Regions from separate parts of the Bradyrhizobium sp. A5 genome, predicted to be linked through region 1. Evidence: riboswitches for the same ligand, from Rfam matches in the RefSeq annotation. Region 1 holds a riboswitch; the other holds the start of a gene.

Region 1 (11,214 bases):
GCCGAGACCGCAACAGATGATGCGTCCCATGGCTACTCGCTCCGGCTCGCCAGCGCGTTCACGGCGGCAACGGTAATCGCCGAGCCGCCGAGGCGGCCCTCGACCGTCAGCGCCGGCACCGGCGGATCGGCCATCAGCGCCGCCTTGGATTCGGCTGCGCCGACGAAGCCGACCGGGCAGCCGATAATCGCCGCGGGCCGCGGGCAATCCCGGTCCTCCAGCATGTTGAGCAGGTGAAACAGCGCGGTCGGCGCGTTGCCGATCGCGACGATCGCGCCATCCAGATGCGGCCGCCACAGCTCCAGCGCCGCCGCCGAGCGGGTGTTGCGCATGGATTGCGCCAGCGCAGGAACAGCTTCGTCGCCGAGCGTACAGATGACGGCGTTCGCCGCAGGCAATCTCGCGCGTGTAATTCCTTCCGAGACCATGCGGGCGTCGCACAGGATCGGCGCGCCCTTCTGCAAGGCCGCGCGCGCAATGGTCGCCATGCCTGATGTGAAACGGATATGTGCCTCGAGGCCGACCATGCCGGCGGCGTGGATCATCCGCACCGCGACCTGCTCCTCGTCCGCCGTGAAGCGCGAAAGATCCGCCTCGGCCCGGATCGTCGCGAAGGATTGCCGGTAGATCGCAGCACCATCGGTTTCGTAGACGTGCGGCATCAGTGCCCTCCGACCAGGATGGAGGGATCGCTGACGATGTCGGCGCCGTTCAACCCGCGCAGGACCGGCTCGTCGCGCGTCGAGCCGCCGCGAACGAGGTCGAAGCCGGCGCTGGTCGCGACCAGCGTCACCGCGGACGCGCCGGAACGGGCGCAGCCCTTGGCGCAGCCGGAGACGTGAAGCCGCGTGTCGAGCGCGATGCGCGGGGCCAGCGCTGCCGCCAGCGCGCGCGTATCGGCATGCGCCTCGCGGCAGCGCGGCGCACCGCTGCAGGCGATGACGCGCAATGCGGGGTCGTAGGGCTCGGTGATGAGACCTGCCCCGCTCGGCACCTCCCGCTTGCCCTCGCTCAGCACCATCCGCCACGGCGTCATGCGCAGCGCATGACCGCAGCCGGAGAATTGATGCAGCGTCGTGTGCAACATCTGTCCGAACGCGACGCCGACCAGGGCGCCATGCGGATAATGCCCGGGCCGCGACGCGGCCATCACGGGTGCCGGTTCGGCCCCGCCGCGCAACGTCTCGGGCAATGTCGCACCGGCCGCGATGTGGGCAGCCATGCGTCCTCGCCCCCCCTTCGCGCCGCCGGAGGCGATGAACCAAGATGCGAATGCGAGCGCGGTGCTCACGACCTCTCCACGCCCGACGGAACGGCCTGACCTCGCACCATCGGCCCGCACCAGCAGACGGCCGCCCCGGTCGCGTTCGATGCGCACGTCGGCGGAATCGCCGGCGAGCACGCGCGATCTTCCGTCATCGATGGCGAAACCGAATTTGGTGGGGAGTTCGAGCGCGCTGTTCGCGAGGGCTTCTTCGAGCTCGGCTGCAAGCGCCTGCGTCTCGTCGCCAACATTCCAGAACGGCGTCACCAGGATGTTGCGCCGGGCTTCGATGTCGGTGTCGGGGTCGAGCAGCCGCAGCAACGCAAGTCCATCGAGCAGCCGGCGATGGCCCTGTTCGGTGACGCCCCTGATCTGGAGATTGGCGCGGCTGGTCACGTCGATGAGGCCGTTGCCGTAACGCTCGGCGAGCTCGGCAAGACCGGCGACCTGCCCGGCTTCGAGACGACCGCCGAACGGACGCACACGGACCACGAGCCCGTCGCCCGATTGCATCGGGCGCAGCGCACCGGGACACCAGCCCTTCACCGAAGACGCGCTCATGACGCCTCCCGCAGTGCAGCCGCGATCGAATTGCGGCGCGTTCGCCAGAGCGAGGCTTCGTGCAGGCGCGCGAAGCAGGTCTCCATTGCTGCGAGCGCCGCCGGATTGTCACGGGTCATGAAGGCGCGAACATCGGCATCTCCGAGCGTCGCATCATAATAGAGATCGAACAGATGCGGCGGCACGGCATCGGCCAGATGGGCGAAAGCGGCCATGTGCTCCAGCGTTGCCGTGATCTCGGCGGCGCCCCGAAAACCGTGGCGCATCATGCCGGCGATCCAGCCCGGATTGGTCGCGCGCGCACGGACCACGCGGGAGATTTCCTCGGTCAGCGTCCGCGCGTGCGGCTGCTCGGGCCGCGTCGTATCGAGATGATAGAGCGACGGGGCTGTCCCGCCGAGATGCACGGCTGCCGCCGCAATGCCGGCTTCGTGTGCGGCATAGTCGGCGGCAAGCAGGAGATCCGTCTCCGGCAGATCCTGGACGTGGACGAAAGCATCGGCCGCGGCGAGCCGCTGTTCGATGCCGGCGCGATCGGAGCTGATCTCGCCATCGGCCGAGAACGCCCAGGACGATGCCGACAACCAAGCCTCGCCGGCTGCATCGCGCGTCTCGGGCGTGAAGGCATCGGGGATCGCCGAGAGACCGACGCCGTATTGTCCGGGGCGCGGCGCGAACACACGGGAGGCGCGGTGGCGATAGGGATTTTCATCGCCCTCGTCCTCGCGGCCTGCGAGCGCCTCGGCGGCGGCATCGAACAATTGCGCGAGGCCGGAGAAGACATCCCGGAACAGGCCGGACACACGCAGCGTCACGTCGATGCGGGGGCGACCGAGTTCGGCAGGCGCAATGATGTCGTAGCCGTTGACGCGGCCGGAGGCGTGGTCCCAGCGCGGCGCGAGACCCGCCAGATGCAGCGCCATGGCGAATTCCTCGCCCGCGGTGCGCATCGTCGCCGAGCCCCAGAGATCGACGACGAGGCCTTTCGGCCAGTCGCCGTGATCCTGCAGGTGACGGCGGAGCAATTCTTCCGCGAGCTTGATGCCTTGCGCATGCGCCGACGGCGTCGGCACGGCGCGCGGATCGACGGCAAAGAGATTACGCCCGGTCGGCAGCACGTCCTGGCGCCCGCGATAGGGCGAGCCCGACGGTCCCGGCGCCACGCGCTTGCCGGCCAGCGCGGCACGCAGCGCGTCCCGCTCCGCGTCGCCGCAAGCGCCGCGGCCGAACACATGCAGGCCGTCGCCGTACTGGCTTTCCTTGAGATCGCAGACGAAGCGATCGATCCGCGGGATCGCTTCGGCCGGCGCGGCCGAGGCATCCAGACCAAGATCGTCTTCGAGGCCGGCCACGCGCGCCTCGTCACGGATTGCGGCGATCAATCGCTGACGACGCGCGGGATCGAGACCATCGGCCGTCGAATATTCGTCGAGGAGCTGTTCGAGACGGCGGAGGCTCTCCGGCACCGCAGAGACTGCGAGCGGCGGCGGCAGATGGCCGATGGTGACGGCGCCGACGCGCCGCTTGGCCTGCGCGGCTTCGCCGGGATCATTGACGATGAAGGGATAGATGATTGGGAGATCGCCGATCAGGGCTTCCGGCCAGCAGGCCGACGAAAGCGCCACGGATTTTCCGGGCAGCCATTCCAGCGTGCCATGCGCGCCCATGTGAACGATCGCATCAACGCCCTGTTCGCGGAGCCAGAGATAGAACGCGACATAGGCGTGGCGCGGCGTGCGGGCGAGATCGTGATAGTCGTGATCCCGCGTGGCGGCATCGCCACGCTCGGGCTGGACCGCAATGATGGATCGGCCGCACGGGATCGCGGCGAAATGGAATGCGCCATCGCGGCAGCTCGGATCGTTCTCCGGCGCGCCCCAGGCTTTGGCGAGATCATCCTGCAGCGACCGCGGAAGACTCGCGAGCGCCGCGCTGCACTCGCCAACGCTCCAGGTCAAACTTCGCTGCAGCAATTCCTCGCCGAGCGCATGGACCGGCCCGACATCGAATCCGGTCTCTGCGAGATCGGACACCAGCGCCTCGACCGACGCCAGCGCATCGAGACCCACCGCATGCGCGATCTGGTGCGGGCGTCCCGGATAGTTCGACAGCACGATCGCCAGTCGTTTCTCGCTCGTCGGCGTCTCCGCCAGGTCGCACCAAGCGGCGACGCGCGCGGCAACAGCTTCCACGCCCTCGATATCGGCGCGATGGGCCAGGTGCGAGAATTGCAGATCGGGATCACGCTCCGCCGCAGATTTGAAACTCACCACACCGGCAAACAGGCGGCCGTCGACCTCGGGCAACACCACATGCATTGCAAGATCGCCCGGCGACAGGCCGCGCAGAGCGCTGTCCCAGTCCTCCCGCCGCGCCGTGGAGAGCGCAACCTGGAACACCGGACAGGAGGCCGCATCGAACGGCGTCGTGCCGTCGTCACCGAGCGCCGAGAACGCCGTCGCATTGACGATCGCGGCCGGCGGGCTTTGCGAGAGGTGAGAGCGCAGCCAATCCGCAACGCCCGGCGCCTTCAACGATGAGGCGAACGCGCCGTACGCGTCGAACCCCTTGTCGCGCAGCGCCGCGATCACAGCATCGACCGGGCCGGTATCCGCGGCGGTGAGATAGGAACGGTAGAACGTCACGAGCGCGCGGGGCTTGCCCTCGCTGATCAGCGGCGCTGCGATAACGCCGCGCACGGGATCGTAAAAGCCCATCTCGGGAACAGTGGTTTCGCCGACGACCGGTCCAGCATAGAGCCCCGAGGCCAGCGCAAGCTGCGCGATCGCGGCTTGGGCAGCTACGGGACCGCCCGTGTCGCAGAGTACCTTGAGCCGCCGCAGCGTCGAGACCGGCACGGTCGAATACGCATCGAGCCGCGCATCGTCGCGGCCATCGGCCGGCAGCACGGCCAGCACGATCCCGCGATCCTTCGCGAGTTGCTGAAGAGCCGCGAGCCCATACGACCAATAGGACTCGCCGCCGATGAGACGGACCAAAATGCCGCGCGCCTGCGCCAGCGTGCGCTCGACATAGGTGTCGACCGACAGCGGATGACGCAGCTCCGAAAGATTGGCGAGCCGCAGCGACGGCAGGCTGTCACGGCCACGCCGCCAGCCGGCCGCGAACGCGGCCAGATCGGAATCCGAATACGAGAGCACCACGAGATCGGCCGCGTCCTGGCCGATGTCCCTTGGCGTCGCAGTCTCCTCGAGACCGCGGCTCTCGCGGAAGACGACGTGCATCAGACACCAAGTCCCGCTTTGATCGCAGCCTCGTCGATATCGCCGTGCTCGCCGATCACCACGAGCTTCGACTGCCTGCTGCCCGCGCCCCAGGGCTTGTCGAACTGGTGGCGCACGCGTTCGCCGACCGCTTGCAGCAAAAGGCGCATCGGCTTGCCTTGCACGGCGATATAGCCCTTGACGCGCAGCACGTTCTGCTCGCGGGACAGACGCTGCACCGAGGCGACCAGAGCGTCGATGTCGGTGACCTCAGGAAGATCGATCACGACGGAGGCGAAATCATCATGCTCGTGATCCTCCTCGCCGTCATGATGCGAGGGGCGTGCGGAAAGATCATTCTCCGCGGCAGCGCCGAGACCGAGGATCACGCGCGCATCGATCGCGCCATCGGTGACGGAGAGCATCGGCACGCGGCGCGGCATCTCGGCCGTGATCAATGCCCTGGCGGCTTCAAGTCCCGCCGCGCCGGCAAGATCAGCCTTGGTCAGCAGCACGATGTCGGCGCAGGCGATCTGGTCCTCGAACACTTCCGACAACGGCGTCTCGTGATCGAGATTTTCGTCCGCCGCGCGCTGCGCTTCGACCGCATCCGGATCCGGTGCAAAACGACCCGCCGCCACGGCTTCGGCATCGGCCAGCGCAATCACGCCGTCGACGGTGATGCGCGAGCGGATCTCCGGCCAATCGAACGCCTTCAGCAGCGGCTTTGGCAGCGCCAGGCCCGAGGTCTCGATCAGGATGTGATCGGGCCGCACCGGCCGCGCCAGAAGCTTCTCCATGGTCGGAATGAAATCGTCGGCGACGGTGCAGCAGATGCAGCCATTGGCGAGCTCGATGATGTTGTCTTCCGGGCAATTGGCGTCTGCACAGGACTTCAGGATCTCACCGTCGACGCCCTCGCTGCCGAACTCGTTGACGAGCACGGCGAGCTTCCTGCCGTCAGGGTTTGCGAGCAGATGCTGGATCAGCGTCGTCTTGCCGGAGCCGAGGAAACCCGTGACCACCGTCACCGGAACCTTTGCGAGCGAATTCATTCGGCTGCCTCCGGCACGACGGCGATGGGGGGAATGCGCGCAAGCGACTGCTTGCGAAAGATTTCGGGGCGGCTGCGCCAAGGCACGAGACCGTCCGGCGCGGCCGCATAGGCAGCGACACCGGCGACCACGTCGTTCGCATGGGCTTCCGAGAGGCGGCCGTAAACGTAGGACCAACGGCCGGGCGCGCTGAGTGCGACCGAGCAACCCTGGCTGCATGCAGACAGGCATTCGACGGGAACCACCGAGACCCCGTCGGGCACGCCTGCGTCGAGGATCGCACCATGCAGGCGCTTGCCGGGCGTGGCCTCGCCCTCGCCAATCGTCTCGCCGGCGCGGCAGGTAATGCAGACGTAAAGTGTGACGGTCATCGCCTCTTCCAGGATAGTCAGCGGGAGGCGAAGAGGCAGACGGACCATTCCCCCGAAGGCCCGTTTTCCCCGTCGCGGAACACCCCGTCCGCCGGTCCAAAAATCGTCCGCGCTGGCAGGTCTCCCGGCTTGCGGAGCAGGGCTTTTGGCCCTTCGATCCCCGCCTTCCCGATCCCCTGGGGGATCAGTGGCTTCGGACATCTCTCCGGTCACGGTCGCGGGGGCGGCTGCAGTTTGAACCCGAATCTTGCAGATTCGGACCCTATCGCATTCCCTCTTCGCCTGTCATAGGACAGGAACCAACGCCGGGTCACCATTTGCCCCCGGCCGCCTCTTGTCAAGCCGAAGGACCGGTACGATGACGCCTGAACCGGATACCCAGACGGGTGAGCAAACCGACGCCCGGCACGCCCAAAAAATGGCGAAGAAGAAGGCCGCCCGCGACAAGATAATGGCGACCAAGAGCGGCGAAAAAGGCCTCATCATCGTCCACACCGGCGCCGGCAAGGGCAAGTCCTCCTCGGCCTTCGGCATGATCGTCCGCTGCGTTGCCCATGGCTTCCCCTGCGCGGTCGTGCAGTTCATCAAGGGGGCCTGGGACACCGGCGAACGGCGGCTGCTCACCGGCCATTTCGGCGACCTCTGCCAGTTCCACGCCATGGGCGAAGGATTCACCTGGGAGACGCAGGACCGCGCCCGCGACATCGCCGCCGCGCGTGCCGGCTGGGAGAAGGCCAAGGAGCTGATCCTCGATCCCAATTTGCGCATGGTCGTCCTCGACGAGATCAACATCGCGCTGCGCTACGACTATCTCGACATCGCCGAGGTCGTCGAACTCCTGACGACGCGGAAGCCGCCGATGACGCATGTCGTTTTGACCGGACGCAACGCCAAGGACGAGCTGATCGAGATCGCCGATCTCGTCACCGAGATGACGCTGGTCAAGCATCCCTTCCGCTCCGGCATCAAGGCGCAAGCCGGCGTCGAGTTCTGAAGACGATCGCGATGGCGCGCGCATTGATGATCCAGGGAGCCGGTTCGGACGTGGGCAAGTCGCTCATCGTCGCCGGCCTCGCGCGCGCTTTCACGCGGCGCGGCCTGCGCGTGCTGCCGTTCAAGCCGCAGAACATGTCGAACAACGCCGCCGTCACCGTCGATGGCGGCGAGATCGGGCGCGCCCAGGCGTTGCAGGCACTTGCCGCCGGCGTCGAGCCGCACACCGACATGAACCCGGTGCTGCTCAAGCCCGAGACCGATGTCGGCGCGCAAATCATCGTCCACGGAAAGCGCGTCGCGACTGCGCGTGCACGCGACTACGCGGCGATGAAGCCTTCGCTGATGGGCGCCGTGCTGGAAAGCTTCGAGCGGCTGAAGGCGCGCGCCGATCTCGTGCTGGTGGAAGGCGCCGGCAGCCCCGCCGAGGTGAACCTGCGAAGGGCCGACATCGCCAATATGGGCTTTGCGCGCAAGGCCGACGTTCCCGTCGTGCTGGTCGGCGATATCGATCGCGGCGGCGTGATCGCCCAGCTCGTCGGCATCAAGACGGTGATCGCCCCCGACGACGCCGCGATGATCCAGGGCTTTGTCATCAACAAGTTTCGCGGCGATCCCACGCTGTTCGACGACGGCTACAGGTTGATCGAGCAGACGACGGCCTGGCGCGGGTTTGGCGTGTTGCCCTGGTTCGCCCGCGCCGGCGAGTTGCCGGCCGAGGACGCACTCGGCCTCAGCGACGCGCGCAAGCCGGGCCAATGCAAGATCGCCTGCCTTGCGCTGTCGCGGATCGCCAATTTCGACGATCTCGATCCGCTCAAGCTCGAGCCCGGCGTCGATCTCATCATGGTCCGTCCAGGCGAAGCGATCCCCGGCGACGTCAGGCTCGTCATCATCCCGGGCTCGAAATCCACCCGCGGCGATCTCGCCTTCCTGCGCGCGCAGGGCTGGGACATCGATCTGCTCGCGCACCACCGTCGCGGCGGCCATGTGCTCGGCCTCTGCGGCGGCTATCAGATGCTCGGCCGCAGCGTCGCCGACCCCGATGGCATCGAAGGCCCCGCGGGCGACACGCCGGGCCTCGGGCTTCTGGACGTGGATACGGTGATGACCCCGCAAAAGACGCTGACGCGTGTCGCGGCCGTGCATGCCGCCACGGATCAGCCGATCGAGGCCTACGAGATCCACATCGGCCGCACCGACGGGCCCGATCGCGCGCGGCCCTTTGCTAGGCTCGCCGGTGCACCGGAAGGCGCGATCTCGCGCGATGGGCGCGTGCAGGGCAGCTATCTGCACGGTCTGTTCACGTCGGACGATTTCCGCAAGGCGTATCTCACCAAGCTCGACATTCCCGCCGGCGACGAGCCTTATCACGACAGGGTCGAGAGCGCGCTCGAGGCGCTGGCCGATCACATCGAACAGCATCTCGACGTCGAAGGCCTGCTTGCGCTAGCGCGCTAGCACCTCGGCAAGGCGCGTCCACTCGGCTTCGCTGCCGGGAAGCCCGAGGCGCAGCCATCCCGGCTCTCTCGCGAACACGCGCGACCAGATCTGGCTGCGCGCCAGCTTGTCCTGCGCAGCAAGCGCGTCGGGCGTCTCGTAGAGACGAAACAGCGGCGTGCCGCCGACGAGACGCCAGCCTTGCGACTGCGCCATGCCGTCGAGGCGAACACAGTCGTGCGCAAGTCGCGCGGACGTCGTCTCGGCCCAGGCATCATCGCGCAAAGCGCGGCAGCCGATCGAGATCGCAGCTCCCGAGACCGGCCATGGACCCGACATCGCAGCGAGCTTCTCGATGTCGGCCGCATCGCCGATGGCGAAGCCAAGCCGCAGGCCGGCGAGGCCATAAAACTTTCCGAACGAGCGCAGGATCAGCAGTCCCGGCCGAGCCGCTTCGGGCGCGAGCGACAGTTGCGGAACGGCGTCGGCAAAGCTTTCATCGATGACGAGACGGCCGACGCGCGGCAGCAGCGCGAGCAGATCCTTTGCGGGATGGCACCGGCCGTCGGGATTGTTCGGGTTGACGACGATCGCAACATCCGCGCCCGCCAGCGCGGCGAGCTCGCTGACCTCCTGCACGTCCCAGCCAGCGGCCGACAGCACGCCCGCATATTCATTGTAGGTCGGCGCGAGGATGCGGGCCCGGCCGGGTGGCGCCAGTTGCGGCAACAGTTGAATGGCAGCCTGCGCACCGCCCGTCGCCACGACCGGCGCGCTGGTGCGATAGGCGTGATGCGCCGCGTGGTGCAGGGCTTCGATTTCGGCGCGCGACGGCAATGCCTGCCAATGATGCGCGCTCACCTCGCCCACCGGATAAGGCAGCCGGTTGATCCCCGTCGAGAGATCGATCCAGTGCTCGGCGCGCCCGCCAAAACGCTGCTGGGCCAGATCGAGATTTCCACCGTGCTCGCGCATGCCCCGTTCTTTCACGCGAAGGCAAGGATCGCAAGCACGCCGGCGAGCAGCAGCATGGCACGGCGATAGACCGTCAGTCCCTCGCCGATATCGGCGGCGAGCGGATCGCGTGCGGCTTCGTTGAGCCAGGGCTCGTTGGTGGTGCTGCCGTGATAGATGCGGGGACCGCTGAGCCGCACGCCGAGCGCGCCCGCCATCGCCGCTTCCGGCCAGCCGGCATTGGGCGAGCGATGGCGGCGCGCATCGCGCGTCATGCACGACAGCGCCTCGGATCGCCTTGGGGCCAGCAGCACGAAGAGAAATCCGGTCAGGCGCGCTGGAATGAAATTGGCGACATCGTCGATGCGGGCCGCTGCCCAGCCGAAGGCTTCGTGCCGTTCGCTGCGATGGCCGATCATGGAGTCCAATGTGTTGATCGCCTTGTAGCCGAAAATCCCCGGCAAGCCGAACAGTGCGCCCCAGAACACCGGCGCCACGATGCCGTCGGAAGCGTTTTCGGCAAGGCTCTCGATCGCCGCACGCGCGATGCCGGCTTCATCGAGCGCCGCAGGATCGCGGCCGACGATACGCGAGACCGCGTCGCGCGCAGCGGCGATGTCCCCGGCGCGCAATGGCTTTGCGACTGCGGCCACATGGTCATGAAGCGAGCGTAGCGCGACCAGCGGCCAGGCAAGCACGCCGAGCAGGGCGATCTGCGCCAAGCCCCAAGGGAGCAACGACTGGAGCAGAGACTGAAGCGCCCAGCCGAGCGCCACCGACAGCGCGATGACCAGGAGCGCGCCGGCGATGCCGGCAGCACGGCGAAATGTCGGCGCATCGGATGGACGATTCCAGGCATTATCAATCGCGCCGATCAGCCGGCCGAGCCACGTCACGGGATGGCCGATCCGCGCGAACAGCCACAACGGCCAGCCCATCAGGGCATCCACCGCCATCGCCACCACCATCGCGCCCGCAAAGCCCACGCCTGCCTCCTGTCCCGCCCCTGTTGCGCAAAGCACGGGCCGAGCGCAAGCCCCCGGCCGCCTGATTTCGGCTTTGTCTTTGGCCGCGTTTGGTGATTAGTCAGGCCCCATAGGAGACCTTCATGGCCGTCATCTTGATCACGGGCGGAGCGCGATCGGGCAAGAGCAAGCGTGCAGAAATACGCACGCGCGCCTTCCCGGGGCAGCCCGTCTATGTCGCGACGGCTGAGGCGCTCGATGCCGAAATGGAGGCGCGTATCGCCACGCATCGCGCGCGCCGCGGAACCGACTGGATCGAGCGCGAGGTGCCGCTCGATCTCGTACCCGCGCTGGCCGCAAGCGATGGCGGCGGCGCCAGGCTCGTCG
Region 2 (11,214 bases), 1.2 Mb from region 1:
CTTCCTTGTAGGTGCGCTTCTGGACCGCCTCGAAAGCATCCTCCTCGCGGTCGAAGCACCTGGCCGGACCGGTAAACTTGAGGTTGGACATTCCCGCGACTTTCACGATCGCACCTTCTGGCGCCAGATTGCCCTTCAGACCGACCACACCGCCAGTAACGGTGATGGGCTTGTCCGCCGGGTGCACCACGTCCTGGTGCGGATTCCATTTCACGCTTTTGAGGTTTTCGGCGATCGTTCGACCGGTGACCGTAATGCAGTCACCGTGGAGAAATCCGTTGTCGAGCAGCGTCTTCATCAGAAGCGGTATGCCACCTACTTCAAACATGTCTTTGGCGACATAACGGCCACCCGGCTTCAAATCCGCGACATAAGGTGTCTTTTTGAAGATTTCGGCGACGTCGAACAGGTCGAACTTGATGCCGCACTCATGCGCGATCGCCGGCAAGTGCAGTGCAGCATTGGTCGAGCCACCAGAGGCGGCGACAACGGCGGCCGCATTCTCCAGCGCCTTGAGGGTCACGATGTCGCGCGGCCGGATGTTCTGGGCGATCAGGTCCATCACCTTCTCGCCCGCGGTCATGCAGAAGGCGTCGCGGATTTCATAAGGGGCCGGGGCGCCGGCCGAGTAAGGCAGCGCCAAGCCAATGGCTTCCGAGACGGTCGCCATGGTGTTGGCGGTGAACTGCGCGCCGCAGGCGCCCGCCGAGGGGCAGGCCACGCGCTCGATCTCGTCGAGGTCCTCGTCCGACATCGCGCCGACCGAGTGCTTGCCGACCGCTTCGAACATATCCTGCACGGTAACCTGCTGCCCGCGGAAATTGCCGGGCAAGATCGAGCCGCCATAGATGAAGATCGAGGGCACGTTGAGGCGGACCATGGCCATCATCATGCCCGGCAGCGACTTGTCGCAGCCGGCAAGGCCCACCAGCGCGTCGTAGGCATGACCGCGAACGGTCAGCTCGACGGAATCGGCGATGCATTCGCGCGACGGCAGCGAGGAGCGCATGCCGTCGTGGCCCATGGCGATGCCGTCGGTGACGGTGATGGTGCAGAATTCACGTGGCGTGCCGCCAGCCGATGCCACGCCCTTCTTCACCGCCTGCGCCTGGCGCATCAGGGAGATGTTGCATGGAGCAGCCTCGTTCCAGCACGAGGCGACCCCGACGAAAGGCTGGTGGATCTGCTCGGTGGTCAGACCCATGGCGTAGAAGTAGGACCTATGGGGCGCGCGCGTAGGGCCTTCCGTTACGTGACGGCTCGGCAGCCTCTGCTTGATGTTGGTCTTCGCGTCCATCGCGACCAGTTTCCTTGGCTAACCCTTGTCAGACCTGGAAAATCAGACCCAAGATTTGAATCGACCTTGGGATTTCCCTTCGCCTGTCACGGGCACCGCAGCCCTAAACATTAGAGCGATTTTATTCATGCTCGGGTGTGGCCAAAAAGCGGCGTTGATACGAACGGACTGCGATGACGGTTAAATCGTCCGGAACTGTTGCGCGGACAGCACAATCGTGGCCCGAAGGACACGGATTGCTTACTTTGATACCTCGCGGGAATGACGAGACGCAACTTTCGATTTTATGACGAGAATAATGCACTCGAGTTTGGTTCGGGGATTGAGCGCAGGCAAGTGAGTCGGCATCGACAGCCATTGGCATGGCTGCGTCGCCAAATACCAATGTCATTCGCCGCCACCGGGTCTCGCCTTCGGCGAGCCGATGACAGGCTCCGGCGGGGAATCCAGTACGCTGCGGCCAACTGTCTCGGAATACTGGTTCGTCCGGTCGAGCCGGACGATGACAGCGAGTGTGTGGTTGCAGACACGCCTTCGCGTTCTCGCGGCTGAATTCGCCCGAGCTTTGCTTCTTCTCTCGACCCTCCAATCCAAGAGGGCGCAGGGAAGACCGGGTGCCGGCGGGCACCCGCGGTCCGCTGCGCGAAAAGCACACGCAGAGAAACCGCACAGCAGCATACAGGTGTCGCCGATCACTCGGCCTTCCCTGCGCGATGGTCGGACGGCTTATGCCGCGCTCTCCCGGGAGCCGAACTTTCCTTCTGGCCTCCCTCGCCCCGCGAATTGACGATGCCGTCCACCCGGTTGGGCTCGCGCACATCTCCGCAAAGGCTTGACCGTAGCAACGACGGCCAGGACCACACGGTTTTGCCGTACGCGCTCAGCGCCGCTCGTCCGCACGAAGCCTCGGGTTCACAGGGACTACCCGCCCTGCCCACGCCTCTCGCGCACGACGCTGCCGCGTCCACCGCAGGCCCGGCTCGCATATCGTGACAAGGATGAGCCGGGATGAGCGGCATATACGACAATTCCGAATTTCGGTAAAGTGGAATATTTTCGACGGAAGGGATTGACGGCAATTCAGGTGTTTTGCCCGGCGGGTAACGGGCCATGTTCAGGCTACCCTGCCCTGCGTCACGCGGCATTGGGCTCCGGCCGCAGGATCACACAATCGGGCGCCGCACCGTTGCAGCATGTCGTCTCGCAGCCACTCACCAGCGACGCCACCGTCGCCTCCAGCGCACGCAACTCTGCGATCTTCCGCCTGATCAATCCGAGATGCGTCTCCGCGAAGGTCTTCGTTTCGCTACAGGGCAATCGCTTCTGAACCGACGCGAGCAGTTCGCGCGTCTCGTCGATCGAAAAATCCAGCTCGCGGCAGTGCCGGATCAGATTGAGCGCTTTCAGATCGTCACCGCATAGATGCGCTGGCCACCTTGCCGCGCCGGCGGCGCCATAAGACCGATGCTTTCGTAATAGCGGATGGCGGGGACCGAAACGCCGGCCGTGCTGGCGAGGACGCCAATTCTCATGGAAGCTCTCACTTTTCGCTTGAACCTCAAGTGGCTTGAGGGCGTAGCGATCCGGTCCACGACGCACAAGCATGAGGAGAATCACATGAGCGTTATTGGACCGTCCTGCAACATTCCGTCCGAAACCTCGCCAGGATGCGGCTGCGCGGCCAGGACCGAGCAAGGCGGCGGCAAGGCCGCGGGCACCGCCGTCGCAACCGCAATGGTCGCCGCGGCCTGCACGGCGTGCTGTGTGCTGCCCTTCACATTGCCTGCCGTCGTACTCGCGAGTGCAGGAAGCCTGATCGCGGTGCTCGACCACGCGCACGGGCTGATGACGAAGCTGTCGATTGCCGTGGTGCTCTGCGCCTGGGGCTGGATCGTGTGGCGGGCGCGGACGACGGGCCTGAAAATTCGAACGTCGGTGCTGGCGGCGATGTGCGCCGCCACCGTGCTGACAGCAACGGCGGCGCTGTGGCCCGTGATGGAGCCCGCCGTCTTCCACGCCCTCGGGGTCGCCAAGAAGCCGAAGCCGCCGGCTAGCTGATGGACGCCCTGGCGATCTTCGGGCTGCTGTCGGTCAGCGCGATGCTGCTGTTCTACGCGCTCGAGCCGCGCGGGCCGCACTATGTGCTGGCCTTCGCGGCGGCGTGCGCGCTGAGCGGGATTTACGGCTTTCTCCAGGGTGCCTGGCCGTTCGGGTTTGTCGAGACGGTCTGGACGACCGTCGCCTTGCGGCGGTGGGTCAAGGTCCGGTCATCGCAATGACCGGACTTGAACCACGGAGGCGCCTTACGCGTTCCGCATCGCACGGCCGAACGGATCGACCAGGCGGACGATCTCGCAGACGGCGACGAGGCCGGCGAGCCAGACGGCGCTGGTCAGGCCAATGCGCGTCACGATGGCGGTGGTGAAGGCGCCCTCGCCGCCGAGGAACGGCGTCGCGGCAAGCAGCGCAAGCTCATAGACCGCATAGGCGGCGACCAGCGCGAGCGCCAGCATCAGCGGCGTGCGGCCCTGCGGCAGCATGCGGAGGATGCTCGACGCAGCCGTGGTCGCGAGAAGCGCAGCCGCGCCGATGACAAGGCCCCAGGCGATGGTGCTGCCATCGATGGGATAGTGCAGCACGCCAAAGCCGATGCTCTGGTTCACGAGCCAGGCGCCGGTGACGACGAGCAGCGCCGGACGCAGCGGCAGCATCGCCGCGGCGACGACGGCGAAAGCCGCGAACGGCGTGGCACAGGCGAACGCGAAGCTTGCCAGCGCGCATGACAGTGTCAGCAGCACAAAGCCGAACATCGGCGCAAGGCGCGGCGCAACCGGATGAAGCCGCAGACGGTCGCCGTGAGACGGCAGGATGTCGAGAACCATGGATGATCTCCTTCTGTTTGAACTCTAGTACATTTGATGGAATATGACAGCCCCACCCGAGGTCAGAACGTGGCGCCGGCCTTGAGCAGGTAAGTGCGGCCGGGCAGCGGATACGCGCTGAAGCGGCCGTCAGTGAAGGTGCTTGCGATCGCATAGTCGTAGTAGAGCGCGTTCAGCACATTGTTGGCGCTCAGCGACCAGAAATAGCGCTCGTACTGTCCGCTGAGCTTGAGGTCGATCGTGCCGTTGGCAGGAATCGGCTTCTGGGTTCCGGCCTGGTCGTTGTCCATGCGCCGCTCGCTCCAGAACCGCGCGGTGGCATCGAGCACCACATAGTTCTGCCAGATGTTCCAGGTGACACCCGCACTGGCGGTGTAGCGCGACACCAGCGGCACGTCGTTGCCGGCCCATACGCCTTCGCGGAACACGGCCCGCGTGACCGCCATGGCGGAACGCAGCAGCAGGGCATCGTTGACGCGATAGGACAGACTAGTCTCCGAGCCGTAGCGGCGGGTCGGATCGAGATTGGTGTTGTAGAACAGGATGGGGTTGAAATGGATCTCGTTGCTAAGGTCCATCAGATAGAGACTGCTCTGCAATTGCAGCCCGCCTGCCTTGATGCGCAGCCCGCCCTCGACATCCTGCGAGGTCTGGGTCTTGAGCTGGAACGTCTGCGGGATCGCAGCAAAGCTGAAGGGGTCGAACGACGGACCTGACGACACGCGCTCGTCGACGTCGGGCGTGCGGAACGCGCGCGCGGCACGGCCGAACAACGAGACCGTGTCGTTGAGGCGATGCTCGGCACCGAGATGCAGCGCGTATTGGGTCTCATTGCTGCTGAGCGGGAGCGCGCCGACGTCGGCGTTGAACGGGGCTGCCGGATCGAACTTGTCGCGGGCCGAAAGGCTGACGTTCTGCACCCGCGCGCCGAAGGACAATTCGGTGGTCGGCGCCACGCCCAGTGTGTGCTGGAAATAGCCCGCAACCGTCTGCTGCCTGAGGTCGTAATTGTGCCAGGACGCGAGCCCCTGCCCGGCACCGCGGTTCTGCTGAAAGCTCGCATCGTAATAGTCGATGCCGGTCAACAGCTGCGACGGCAATCCCAGCAGCAGGCTCTTCACGCTGAGCCGCGGCGTGATCGACCAGGTCCTCAGATCCGCGTCGACATAGGTCGACGTGAAGAACGCGGGCACCGGCGCTGGGCTTGCAAAGAACGCGCTCTGCTGCTTCTTGTCGCGCACGCCGCCATCGACGATGAGATCGACGCCGTTGACCAGGGTCTTGGTGAAGCCCGCGGTGGTGCTGAAGCCTTGCTGGTTGGCGTAGTTGAAGGGGGTGCTGGTCCCCCTTCGGTTGCTGGCGAGTTCGTCGACGCCGATGGAGGGATCGACGGTGCGGCCGCCCGGCAACCGCAGTTCCTGATCGTCGCCTGTCACGGTCAGGAAAGCGGTCAGGCCTGATGTCGTGTAATTGAGATTGCCGACGCCGTTCTTCTGGACATAGCGATTGTTGTCGCGGTAGCCGTCGGTGCTGACGGCATTGCCGTAGAACGAAGTCGACCACGGCCCGGAATTGAGCGACGTCGAGAAATTGCCAAGCCTGGCGTTGAACGAGCCGAAGCCGGCCTCGATGCGCGCGGCCACCGGCGGTCCGTCGACGCCGTTTCTGGTGACGATGTTGATCACGCCGCCGACCGCATTGTCGCCGTAGAGCACCGCGCCGGAATTGCCGCGCGTGATCTCGACGCGCTCGATCGAATTGAGCGGGATGGTGGAGAGGTCCACCTGCGCCATGTCGATGTCGTTCAGCCGCCGGCCGTTGACCAGCACCAGCGTGTTGGCGGTGGCAAAGGCGCCGAAGCCGCGCAAATCGACGCCGGTCTTCGCGGCGACCGGGCCGCCGTAGAGCGTCGTGATCTGGGCGCCCGGGACTTGCACCGCAATGATCTCGGCGAGCGTCTGCGACGGCGCATGCGCGATGTCCGCCGCCGTGATTACGGTCGTGGCGGCCCCGACAATGCCGCCGGTGCCGGCGACGGCCTCACTGGCGGCACCGGAGGAACCGGCTGCCGGCGCTCCGCTCCGGGCGGCATTCGCGGGCGCGCGCCGCGTCGTGTCGCCGTCGCCAGTGGCCCGGGCGCGCGTGCGGTTCGGATCGTCGGGCCTGGTAACTTCGATCGGCGGCAACTGCTCGGCGACGGCTTGCTGCGCGCGGGCGAGCGATGGATCGAGCGAATAAAGGGAAGTGGTCGCGAACAGGCCGGCGCTGAGGCGCCTGGCGGCAGAGACAATACGGGACACAGTTGTAACCTCGGTGTGACGTCAGTGGCACGTCACAGCGAACGAGGTTTCACCGCGGAGCGATGGATTGCTCCGATGAAGCCAATGTCTGTACTCCCCGACCGACATCTTCGCGTGTGACCACGGCTGACGGCAGGTCTCCTGGCTCGCGGGTCGTTACCTCTGCGTCGCCTTCCCGGGACCGAGATTCCCAGTGGCACATGACGAGAGATTCACCGCTTACAGTTGCGGGGGCAGCCATGGCATTGAGACAATCCCGGAGTTGGGACATTCCCGCACCACGTTCCCTTTTGATCTCCGTGAGGAGAACCGTCACGTAGCAATCTACGGGCCGGGCAAGCGGGGAGTCAATTGGCCGATTGCGTAAGCACCGAAGTCCCGCACCGAAGATTGAGCTGGCGCAATCAGGCCGGTTCGGTTTCGAGGCGCGTCCGCACCATCGCCCGCTCGCCGGCATCGACGAGTTGACCGATGCCGGTACGGCCCGTCAGCGCGCAGCGGATGATCTTCTCGGCGACCGACCTGCGGAAGCCATGGTCCTCGCCAGCGGGGCGATTGCGGCAGACCCGGTCCAGCGCCAGCTTCATGTTGATCCGTGTGCGGGTGTCGAAATGTTCGCTGATCATTCGCACGGCCTCGATGCGTTGATGTCGAGGCAGAAACGCCCGGGCGTCGCCCGGGTTCCAAAACGGGATCAGCCCTTAAACGGGCGCGCTACGCTCGCCCTCTTGACCGCTGGGCCTTGGGATTGGGCCACGGCCACGTCGTGCGTCGGGATGTCAGCGCGCTTGATCGGCATCAGCTGCCCGGAAGCGGAGATGATGGCGGTCTCCTCGCGGCGGCAGCGCGGGCACATGAAGCGGACCTCGTGCGGGGATGCCGACCAGCTGGCGCGTTTCACATTGGCCGCCATCGGCCAGGCCTCGCAATGCGAGCACGACACCAGAAACCGACCGGGATCGAGCATCCCCATTCCATTGGACTCCGTGTCCTGCCTGCCTGTTCTAATGATGATCCGACGCAATCGTTCCGGTGCCGGGGCACCGTCAGTCCTGCCCCGGGGAATCGAGGCGGCTCAGCGCGCACCCTTGAGCGTGCAGGACGTCGAGCAGGTGACGGTGTTGCCGTGGTCGCACGCCTTGCAGGCCGCAACGCATTGATTGATGTCGCGGGGATTGTAGGAGCTGTAGGTCCGCATCGCGCAGACCGGGGTCGAGCCGGTGATGTCCTGCTCCTGGTTGCAGGCCGCTGTCATCAGCGCGAGGATGATCACCGCAAGGAGGCGCATGGGATTGCCCTATCAGGCACGATTGAACGACATTCCCGAGGGGCGTTGCATCGCAACGAGCCGCGGCATTCCCACAACGGACAAACGCAGCAAGCGTCTCCGCGCGTCAAGAATGCGCGCCAAACGTTAAGAACGGCTTTCAGCTGCGCGGCCCCGTAATGGTTCCACGCATCATGCAGCGGTTTGCATGTCCGAGGCTTACGTTAAGCTCGACCTCAAGCCGCAGTCTTGGTTGCAGCAGTCTTGGTCGCAATCGCCTGCCGCATATCGAGCGCCAGCTGGCGATACTGCTCCGCCAGCTTCAGATAGAACTCGCGCTTGGTGCTGTCGGTGGCGAGCTTGGTGATCAGCTCGCATTCGGCGGTGAGCGTCTCGAACCGTTCCAGCCTGTCCTCAAGATCTGTCATCGGCGTATCCCCATCAAACGCCTCACGGACAGCAAACCTAAGCCCGGGAAATAGGTCACGGCGAACATCGTTATGGGGTAGCATCAATTTTCGTCGGCGCAGAGACGGCCGTCTACTTCTGCTCCATTCGCCAGGCGCCGTCCCACGCCAGGTCCGGCGGATCGGTCTCGAACTGCGCGATGCGGGCGAGCAGCGTGCGCGAAGGGCCGTCGCCGGGCACGGCTTCGAGCGCCGCGTTGAACGCGGCGCGAGCCTCGTCGAAGCGGCGGGCGCGATAGGCGGCGAGGCCTTCGGCATAGCGCGCGCGCAGGCTCTCCTGCGGGACGCTCAGCCCGTGCGCCTTGCTCATCACTTCGAAAATGGCTTGCGGCACGCTCTGGCCTGCGACCGTCAGGCGATCGATCTCGCGCAGCTCGCAAGCCGCGCCGATTGCATCCGCCGTCGCCTGCGCAATCAGGATGCGCGTGCCATAAGTCTTGTTGACGGCTTCCAGGCGCGAGGCGAGGTTCACGGCGTCGCCCATCACCGTAAAACTCATCATCAGCTCGGAGCCGATGCTGCCGGTCAGGACCTCGCCGGTGGCGATGCCGATCCTCAAGTCGCACGGGGCCGGCATGGCGCGGATGCCGAGCAGGTCCGGCAATTGCTTCTGCAGAGCGGGCACCTGGTCGGCCATGTCGATGGCGGCGAAGCAGGCGAGCAGCGCGGGCTCGCCCTCCTCGATGAAGGGCGGGCCCCAATAGGCCATGATGGCGTCGCCGATATATTTGTCGATGACGCCGCGGTTGCTCCGGATCGGAGCGGACATCACGGTGAAATAATGATTCATCACCTTGACGAGGCCGCGCGGGGTCATGCCCTCGCTCATCGCGGTGAAGCCGCTCATGTCGGAGAACATGATGGTCATGACCCGACGCTGGCCGTCGACGTCGACCTCCGGCCGGTCGATCAGCCCCTGCGCCACCTTGGGATCAATGTAGCGGCCAAAGGTCTCGCGGATGCGCTCGTTCTGGCGCAGCTGCTCGATCATGCGGTTGAAGGCGGCGGCGAGCTCGCCGATCTCGTCCTTGGTCGAGACGGTGATGGTCTTGTCGAAGCGGCCCGCCTCGACCTCGCGGGTGCCGGCGAGCAAGAGTCGTACCGGCCGCGTGATGCCGCTGGAGACAAGCAGTGCGAAGGCAAATCCGACCACCGCCGCGAGGATGGTGACGATACCAGAAATGATGATCGCCTGCCGCTGGCGACCGATCACCTGCGATGTGCTGGCGAAGACTTGCCTGAGCATGTCGGCACGGATCGCGTCGATCTTCTGGTTGAACTGGTCGCGTATGGTGTCGAGACGCTCCAGCGTACCGCGCGCTTCGGTCATCTCCTTGGCGTCGACCTGCTTCAGCAGCCGGGAGTGGTCCTCGTTCATCGCCTGCCGCAGCTCGGTGAGCGCGGTTTCGATGCGGGTCTCGATCCGCGCCAGAGCGGCATTGTCGGACGGCGTCCTGCTGTCATCGATGATGGCGTTGATCAGCTTGCGCGCGGCTTCGGCCTCCTCGTCGATCCTCCGGTCCGCTTCCTCGAACTCGCGCAGACGCGCCGCATAGGCCTCCTCCTCCGAGGAGGCCTGCATCTTCATCATGATCATCCGCCGCAGCGCCACCGACCGCTCCAGCGAGCGGATGTTGGCGCGCGCCAGATGCCCGTAGGCCGGGATGTAGCGGTCGGTCAGCTCGTCGAGGAGGACACCGACCTGGCTCGACATCACCATCGACAGGATCGAGGTGACGAGCATCAGGACGATCAATCCGAGGGCGATGCCGACGATCTTGCGCCGGATCGACTGGTTGAAAAGCGGCATGAGGCGGGGCAAACGCTGAAAGGAGGGTCCAGGGAACTCATTACACCGGATTTCGCCGCGGGAACACGCGCAATCTGGTCATTCGCGGCGCTGCGGGCAGTGCGCAACCGTCGCGCGAGCCCCATTCGGTTAACAAAGGTTAAATCACTGCCTTTTCCGATTTCGGAAGTTCCAGAGTTCCCATCGGTATTTTGCCGCATTGTTGCGGGAGCGTGAGGAATGCGAAACGATGTCGTGGCATCGTCTGGTTGCCGTGTTTGATTCTCGATCCGCATGTCGTCGCGGACTTTGGTTTGTACTGGTTTCGCAGGGGGACCACGCAATGAACCAGTGCCTACGCTCGCTCGCGTGTGTCGTTGCAGTGGCCGCGATGGCCCTCCTTCCCGCCGAGCTGGCGGCGAAGAGCAGTCACAAATCGTCCGCGTCGAAGAAGACGCATGAGGCGAAAGCCGGCAAGCAGCGTCACGCTGCGGCGAAGTCGCGCCATGGCAAGCATGCCGAGGCCAAGCGCAAGTCGAAGAGCGACGACAAGGCCTCGGACAAGCCGGCGGCGCCGCCGCTGACCGGCGACCTCGCCGCGCTGAAGGACGCGATCGACCTTGCGCGCAAGGGTAAGACCGACGACGCGAGCGCGGCGCGCGACCGCATTGCCGATCCCGCCGGGGCGAAGCTCGCCGACTGGTTCATCCTGCGCCATTCCGAGAGCACCGCGAATTTCAAGCGCTACGCGGCCTTTCTCGCCGCCAATCCGGACTGGCCGAGCAGCGCCCTGCTCCGCCGCCGCGCCGAGGCGCGGCTGTGGCAGGAGAAGAGCGATGCGGCCACCGTGCACAAATTCACCATGGACCGGCCGACCAGCGCCAAGGGCAAGTTCGCGCTCGCCCGCGTGCTGCTCGCTGAAGGTGACAGCGACAGAGCCGCGCGTCTCGTCCGCGAGGCCTGGCGCACCGACGAGTTGTCGGAGCGCAGCGAGGAGGATTCTTACGAAGCGTTCCGCGACCTGCTGACTGCCGACGACCATCGCGCCCGCATGGACAAGCGCCTCGGCGCCAAGGACTATGCCGGTGCGCGGCGCGCCGCAAAACGGCTCGGCGAGGATGCGCTCGCGATCGTCAAGGCCTGCGCCGCGGTCACCGGCAAGGCCAGCAAGGCCAAGGACTATCTCGAGGACGTCTCGGCCGATGCGCGCCG

Evidence for each region. Region 1 has a riboswitch for cobalamin ahead of WHZ77_RS22130 (DUF1636 family protein). Riboswitches for the same ligand answer to the same signal wherever they lie in the genome.
Region 2: it holds a riboswitch for cobalamin, as region 1 does, so the genes downstream of both, WHZ77_RS16000 (TonB-dependent receptor) here and WHZ77_RS22130 (DUF1636 family protein) in region 1, are expected to answer to the same signal.

The regions. Positions count from the first base shown of each region.
Region 1 covers NZ_CP148990.1:4,590,956-4,602,169, forward strand. The annotation lists gene WHZ77_RS22105 (precorrin-2 C(20)-methyltransferase) at 1-30, opposite strand, end outside; gene WHZ77_RS22110 (precorrin-8X methylmutase) at 33-662, opposite strand; gene cobG (precorrin-3B synthase) at 662-1,825, opposite strand; gene cobN (cobaltochelatase subunit CobN) at 1,822-5,070, opposite strand; gene cobW (cobalamin biosynthesis protein CobW) at 5,070-6,104, opposite strand; gene WHZ77_RS22130 (DUF1636 family protein) at 6,101-6,475, opposite strand; cobalamin riboswitch at 6,572-6,794, opposite strand; gene cobO (cob(I)yrinic acid a,c-diamide adenosyltransferase) at 6,834-7,469, shown strand; gene WHZ77_RS22140 (cobyric acid synthase) at 7,481-8,929, shown strand; gene cobD (threonine-phosphate decarboxylase CobD) at 8,918-9,883, opposite strand; gene cbiB (adenosylcobinamide-phosphate synthase CbiB) at 9,895-10,848, opposite strand; gene cobU (bifunctional adenosylcobinamide kinase/adenosylcobinamide-phosphate guanylyltransferase) at 10,971-11,214, shown strand, end outside.
Region 2 covers NZ_CP148990.1:3,343,232-3,354,445, reverse strand. The annotation lists gene ilvD (dihydroxy-acid dehydratase) at 1-1,297, opposite strand, end outside; gene WHZ77_RS16025 (MerR family DNA-binding protein) at 2,432-2,656, opposite strand; gene WHZ77_RS16020 (MerR family DNA-binding transcriptional regulator) at 2,701-2,829, opposite strand; gene WHZ77_RS16015 (hypothetical protein) at 2,915-3,355, shown strand; gene WHZ77_RS16010 (hypothetical protein) at 3,355-3,576, shown strand; gene WHZ77_RS16005 (hypothetical protein) at 3,601-4,179, opposite strand; gene WHZ77_RS16000 (TonB-dependent receptor) at 4,242-6,479, opposite strand; cobalamin riboswitch at 6,593-6,808, opposite strand; gene WHZ77_RS15995 (hypothetical protein) at 6,884-7,105, opposite strand; gene WHZ77_RS15990 (hypothetical protein) at 7,174-7,452, opposite strand; gene WHZ77_RS15985 (hypothetical protein) at 7,555-7,767, opposite strand; gene WHZ77_RS15980 (hypothetical protein) at 7,983-8,174, opposite strand; gene WHZ77_RS15975 (adenylate/guanylate cyclase domain-containing protein) at 8,287-10,023, opposite strand; gene WHZ77_RS15970 (transglycosylase SLT domain-containing protein) at 10,346-11,214, shown strand, end outside.